DNA from 2 places in the Rhodococcus qingshengii JCM 15477 genome. Region 2 is predicted to be linked to the other one. Evidence: riboswitches for the same ligand, from Rfam matches in the RefSeq annotation. Region 2 holds a riboswitch; the other holds the start of a gene.
The links. Region 2 has a riboswitch for cobalamin ahead of M0639_RS03530 (CbtB domain-containing protein). Riboswitches for the same ligand answer to the same signal wherever they lie in the genome.

Region 1 (3,405 bases), 2.1 Mb from region 2:
AGGAGACAGAGTGAACAGCCAGGGCGATCGAGCAACCATACGGCTGCTCTTGGCGGACGATCAGGCGCTCGTGCGAGGAGCTTTGGCCGCGCTGCTCGATCTGGAATCCGACCTGTCCGTGGTAGCCGAGGTCGGTCGCGGCGACGAGGTGGTGTCCGCCGTTCTCGAACACCGCCCGGACGTCGCGCTTCTGGACGTCGAGATGCCCGGCATGGACGGAATCGCCGCGACGGCGGCCCTTCGCGAGGCAGCACCCGACACCCGGGTTCTGATCGTCACCACGTTCGGCCGTCCCGGATTTCTTCGTAAAGCCCTGCACGCCGGGGCCGGCGGGTTCGTCGTCAAGGACACCCCCGCCAGGCAGCTTGCCGACGCGGTCAGGCGTGTCCACGCCGGACTGCGCGTCGTCGATCCCACCCTTGCGGCCGACAGCCTCGTCAGCGGCGAGTCGCCCCTGACGGAGCGTGAGACCCAAGTACTGCGCGCCGCTCACGACGGCGCACCCGTGGCAGCCATCGCAGGGGCGCTCTTCCTGTCTGCCGGGACAGTTCGAAATCATCTGTCATCCGCGATGGGTAAGACGGGTGCGTCGACGCGCGCGGAAGCCGTCAGAATCGCCGAGTCGAACGGCTGGCTCTGATCCGCGCGTCTGGAATAGCCTTCCCCGGCAAATAGTTCGCCGTTCGATTCGTGATGGCGATTTGTCCAGATCACTCAAAGTAGGGACCTTCTACCCTAGGGATTTTCCCTGCAAACGACCGCTTCGCGAGAATCCGAAACAGCTAATCGTTCGATACCTGGCTATGATGCAGTTAATTGAATCGACGGAGCCTGTGCGTAGCGGGGGAAGGGACGTCTCATGTCGAACCAGTTCAACGATCGCTTGAACTCGCTGTTCGAGACTGCCGACTTTCACGTCACCAACGCGATGGTCGTTCGCGGCATGACCGAGTTCGGCTGCCGTATCTCCACGCCGTACCTGTCGCAACTGCGCACCGGCGTCCGAACCAATCCGTCACCCGAAGTGGTTGCCGCCCTCGCCCACTTCTTCAACGTCCATCCGGACTACTTCTACGCCCCGTCCGATCACACTCCGCCCGCGATCTCAGGTGGCGAGGCAGACCTCTCCCTCCTCGAACAGCTGCACAACGTGCGCCTGCGGAACCTCACCTCCCGTGTCGTCGACCTCTCACCGTCTTCACAGGATCTGCTTGTCGAAATGGCGGAGAATCTACGTTCCTCCGAAAATCTTCCGCGTGTACCACCGGACTCGAATTCCTACATGTCACGCGCATAGCGCCCTTCGCCGACTCTCCTTGACTGCTCAGGGAGGGTTGGCCTTATGCTGGTCGATGCAGCTGGTTCGCCCGGCACGGTCATGAGGAGCCCCGAAGACCGGTCCCGGCGTCGAAGCTCCGTCAGCGCAAGCTGTCGGGGTGAGAGGGAACCCGGTGAAAATCCGGGACTGTCCCGCAGCGGTAAGCAGGAACGACCGCCGTTCATGTGCACTGGGCATCCGCCTGGGAAGCGACGGCCAGTAGGTTCGATCCAACTCGATCGAGTGCCCGCGAGTCCGAAGACCTGCCGACTGTGTCGGGCACGCCGTGCCCGACGGTCCACCGCCTCGTGGAATGGGCGTGTAGATCTCCATCGGACCTCGCGTGCGGTGCGGGCAGTGCTGCCCGCTGAAACTCGGGGTCTCGTGAGGTATACCCGTCTGCCGGCAGTGGCCATCAGTGCATTGGCAATCTGGAGAAACTCCGTGACAACAACATTCACTTCGACCGTGCTGGGCTCACCGCGCATCGGTCCTCATCGAGAACTCAAGCGGGCAACCGAAAGCTACTGGGCAGGGCGCATCGACGCCGACGCCCTGCAGGCTGTCGCCCGTGACCTCCGTCGGCAGGGCTTGGCCGACCTCCGTGACCTGGGCCTCGACTCCGTCCCGGTCAATACCTTCTCCTTCTACGACCAGATGCTCGACACCGCAGTTCTTCTCGGCGCGCTGCCCGACCGCGTCGCGTCGGTCGCCGATCCGTTGGACCGCTACTTTGCCGCTGCCCGTGGGACGGACACCATCGCGCCGCTCGAAATGACGAAGTGGTTCGACACCAACTACCACTACCTGGTGCCGGAGATCTCGCCGTCCACCACGTTCGCACTCGACCCGTCCAAGGTCTTGTCCGAACTGGCAGAAGCACTTTCCGACGGCATTGCAGCCCGCCCGGTCGTCATCGGACCGGTCACCTTCCTGCTGCTCTCGAAGGCTGTCGGCACTGACGAGCCGCTGCTCTCGCGACTCGAAGAACTACTCCCCCTCTACGCGGATCTACTCGGCCGGCTCGCGAAGGCCGGTGCGAGCTGGGTTCAGCTCGACGAACCGGCCCTCGTGGGCGATCGCACCGACGAGGAAATCGAAGCGGCACGCGCTGCGTACGAACAGCTTTCAGCGCTGTCCGAGCGGCCGTCGATCCTGTTGGCGTCGTACTTCGGTTCGCTGCGTGAGGCGCTGCCCGCGCTTGCGTCCACCGACGTCGAAGGATTTGCCGTCGACCTGGTGGCCGGTCAGGATTCGATCGGCTCCGTCCCCGAACTCGCCCGCAAACTGGTCGTCGCCGGTGTGGTCGACGGACGAAACATCTGGCGGTCGGATCTGGATTCGGCACTGAGCACGTTGGGTGCTCTGTTGGGCAGCGTGGATACTCTTGCCGTCTCCACATCGTGCTCCCTGCTGCATGTTCCGTACACTCTCGACGCAGAGGCCGATGTCGACAAGGCCCTGCGCTCGTGGCTCGCGTTCGGCACCGAGAAGGTCAAGGAAGTAGTAACTCTCGCAACCGCTCTCACACAGGGCCGAGAGTCGGTGGAGGACGAGTTCGCTCTGGCACGAGCGGCCGCGTCGACCCGCAAGGACGATCGCAGACTCAATGATGCGAGTGTTCGGGGACGCCTGGCCGCCGTGCTGAACTCGGCGACCGGTCGCGCGCCCGCCGCCGAACGTCGCGCTGCCCAGGACGAACTGCTTTCTCTGCCGCCGCTGCCCACGACGACTATCGGTTCGTACCCGCAAACCTCGAAGATCCGCATCGCTCGCGCAGCACTGCGCACGGGCGAGATCGACGAAGCCGAGTACGTCAACCGTATGCGCGCCGAAGTTGCCGAAGTTGTTGCGCTCCAGGAAAAGCTGGACCTGGACGTTCTTGTTCACGGTGAGCCGGAACGCAACGACATGGTCCAGTACTTCGCGGAGCAGTTGGACGGATTCTTCGCCACCGCCAACGGTTGGGTCCAGTCGTACGGCACCCGCTGCGTGCGTCCGCCGATTCTGTACGGCGACGTCTCCCGCCCGAAACAGATGACCGTCGACTGGATCACGTACGCGCAGTCCCTGACCGACAAGCCGGT
Region 2 (3,405 bases):
GGTCCCCAAGCGTCATGCAGAGAACCTCGATGCTCTCGAAAGTCACGAAGGCGCAGAGATGTTCCGCGTCGGCACGCTCATCGCCGGAGCTCTACGCCGCTGCGACATCGCCGCTGACGGAGTCAACTTTCTCGTCAACGACGGGCGTGCCGCGGGCCAAACCGTGTTCCACTCGCACCTGCACGTCGTCCCCCGCCATCGCGGCGACAAGGCGAAGTTCGCTGCTGGACTCCTCGCCAGGCGAGCCGTCGAGCTGGAGCAGGTGGGCGCGTCGATCCGAAGTCAGCTCACGGTCTGAAGGAATTCCGTCACCACTTCGCGATAGCGCTGCGGTTGATCGTCGTGGACCAGGTGGCCTGCATCGGCAATACGTACGTACCGAGTTCCCGGCCTCTCGGCCATCTCTCGCATCTGTCCCTCAGGGGTGATGGTGAACTCTCCCTCGATCAGCAAGGTCGGCACCTCGATCGCCTTCCACTGATCCCAGAAATGCCTCGTGCCCCACTCCTCCGAGATGTCGCGGAAGGTCGACACGTCGCCGTGCAGGTACCACCCGTCGTCGCGGCGGTCGAAAGAATCGAGAAAGTACTGGCCGGCGACGGGGCCGAAGAATTCCTTCATCGCCTCCTCGGAAGCAAACGGCTGCGGCCACGCCGAGATCATCTGCGCCCAGTCCGCAGCGGTGCGTCCACGAAAGTCCGGGGCCATGTCTTCGAGGACCAGCGCACAAACCTTTTCGGGATGCGCGGCGGCGAAGCACCACGCATGCAGAGCCCCCATCGAATGACCGATCACGATCATCGGCTCCTCGATGGACGCAACCGCCGATGTCAGGTCCTCGACGAATGCCTCGGTAGTCAGTGCCGCTGGCGCCGGCCTGCCGTGACCGGCAGCGTCGAAGGTGTAGACGTGGCCGAACTCGCGGATCCACGGCACCTGGCGTAGCCACGTTCGGGAGCTGCCCATGAGGCCGTGCAACAACAGAATCGGTTGTCCCGTTCCACCTTCGTCATGCAACACGAGTGTCACGGTACGCGGTGAAGGTGCGCGGGTAATGTCGCTTGCATGGCAGTCGTGAAGATCAATGCAATCGAGGTCCCCGAGGGCGCCGGCCCCGAACTGGAGAAGCGCTTCGCAGCACGCGCTCACGCAGTCGAGAACTCCCCGGGCTTTCTCGGATTCCAACTCCTCCGCCCCACCGCCGGTGAGAGCCGCTACTTCGTGGTGACCCAATGGGAGTCCGAGCAGGCGTTCGCCGATTGGCGTGACGGCCCCGCCCGTGAAGCCCATTCCGGCGAGCGCGCGAAGCCCGTCGCTTCGGGTGCGTCGTTGCTCGAATTCGAAGTTGTCCTGGACGTCGCCGCAAAGAGCTGATCTCGAGCGATTGTGCCTGCCTTGGCGGGCACAATCGACGGTCATCTCGGCTTCACGCGTTGACACGGTGCGGGCTGTAGTGCAAAAGTTCGCATGTAAACGCGATGGTCCGACAGGAATCCGGTGAAAGCCCGGAGCGGTCGCGCCACTGTAATTCGAGGTGAAGTGCCTTTTTCGGCACGACAATTTCGACAGCCAGACACTTCGGCCATCGCATGGACCTAGGGGACGCGAAAATCCCAGGAGGCTTCGATGGCTCTCGCCTATTCTCCCGATACGTCGATCGATTCGACTCGTCTTGCTTTCCTCGCCGCTGCAGTAGTTCTGTTCGCGATGCTGGCTCTCTACCTGGTCGGATTCGACCAGGGCGCTATCTCTCGCACCGGCATGTACATGCATGAATTGATGCACGACGGTCGACACTTGATGGGCCTGCCGTGCCACTAGCCGACAATTTCACGAAGCTTCTCATTCGTGGTTTGTTGGCTGGTCTGATCGCAGGCATCCTTGCCGGCGGAGTTGCATTCGTGCTGGGTGAACCGCACGTCAACGCTGCCATTGCGATCGAAGAAGCCAACAGCGCCACCGGTGAGGTTTCCGGCGAAGCCGCTGGGCATTCGCACGGTGACGAAGAAGAACCACTGGTGAGCCGCGACGGGCAGCGCGCCGGGCTGTTCCTGGCCACAGCGCTTGCCGGACTGGCACTCGGGGCGATCTTCTCGGTCGTTGCCAATTACGCTCGACGACTCACCGGAATGTCCGGGCCGTTGTTGGCGATCGCCATCGCCGTCGGTGGTTGGCTGGCTATCGAGGCCGTCCCCTTTTTCAAGTACCCGGCCAATCCGCCGGCCGTCGGAGATCCCGACACCATCAACCAGCGCACACTGCTGTGGCTGGCCGCCGTGATTCTCGGGCTGCTGTCCGTCACCGCGGCAGCAGCGGCGGCAAAGGCAGTTTCCGGGCACGAGTTCCTCAGCGTGCGCATCGCTGCTCCGGTGGCTGCGTTCCTGGTGATCGTCGCGATCGGTTACGTCTCGCTTCCCGGCATCAACGAGGTGGGCGAGGACTTCCCGGCAACTCTGCTGTGGGAGTTCCGACTTTCCTCGCTCGCTACGCAGGCGACGCTCTGGCTCGTGCTCGGGTTGGCATTCGCCTTCCTCACCGAGCGCGCGACCAAGGACACCGAAGTAGCAAAGAAGTACGCCCTTCGCTGAACCTGCTGTGCGCCTTTATTAACCTCCCGCGGTTAATAAAGGCGCACAGCAGTTCTGTTTCAGCTCAGATGATGCACTTCCTGCAGTCCGTACACCGGTGTCGGGATGCCCTCGTAACGCGCCTTCAATTGCAACGCCAAGTACAGCGAGTAGTGGCGCGACTGGTGCAGATTGCCTCCGTGGAACCACAGCGCTTCCTGCTGCGTCGGCTTCCACATGTTGCGCTGCTCGCCTTCCCACGGTCCCGGATCCTTGGTGGTATTCGAGCCCAGGCCCCACACCTTGCCGACCTTGTCGGCGGTGTCCTGACCGATCAGATCCGCCACCCAGCCATTCATCGAGCCGTAGCCGGTCGCGTAGACCACCACGTCGGCAGGCAATTCCGTACCGTCTTCGAGGATCACGCTGTTCTCGGTCAGCTCACGAATGTTGCCGTGCGCGAGCTTGATGTCTCCATTGGCAACCAGTTCGGCAGCGCCGACATCGATGTAGTAGCCCGAGCCACGGCGTAGGTACTTCATGAACAGGCCCGAACCGTCGTCGCCCCAGTCGTGCTCGAAGCCCGCCTTCTCGAGGCGATCGTAGAAATCCTTGTCGCGCTCACGGATTGCGTCGTACACCGGGATCTGGAACTCGTGCATGATCCGGTACGGCAGCGAACCGAACGTGAGGTCCGCCTTGTGTGTCGTCATGCCGGCGGCCAGTGCTCGCTCCGAGTACAGATCGCCCAAGCCCAAATCCATCAGCGAATCCGACTTCACGATGTGCGTCGAGCTGCGCTGCACCATCGTGACGTCGATGCCGTTCTCCCACAGTG

Region 1: it holds a riboswitch for cobalamin, as region 2 does, so the genes downstream of both, metE (5-methyltetrahydropteroyltriglutamate--homocysteine S-methyltransferase) here and M0639_RS03530 (CbtB domain-containing protein) in region 2, are expected to answer to the same signal.

The regions. Positions count from the first base shown of each region.
Region 1 covers NZ_CP096563.1:5,034,193-5,037,597, forward strand. The annotation lists gene M0639_RS22990 (sensor histidine kinase) at 1-14, shown strand, start outside; gene M0639_RS22995 (response regulator transcription factor) at 11-640, shown strand; gene M0639_RS23000 (helix-turn-helix domain-containing protein) at 860-1,297, shown strand; cobalamin riboswitch at 1,379-1,603, shown strand; gene metE (5-methyltetrahydropteroyltriglutamate--homocysteine S-methyltransferase) at 1,763-3,405, shown strand, end outside.
Region 2 covers NZ_CP096563.1:775,880-779,284, reverse strand. The annotation lists gene M0639_RS03545 (HIT family protein) at 1-298, shown strand, start outside; gene M0639_RS03540 (alpha/beta fold hydrolase) at 283-1,020, opposite strand; gene mhuD (mycobilin-forming heme oxygenase MhuD) at 1,066-1,374, shown strand; cobalamin riboswitch at 1,463-1,601, shown strand; gene M0639_RS03530 (CbtB domain-containing protein) at 1,627-1,821, shown strand; gene M0639_RS03525 (CbtA family protein) at 1,812-2,588, shown strand; gene M0639_RS03520 (flavin-containing monooxygenase) at 2,648-3,405, opposite strand, start outside.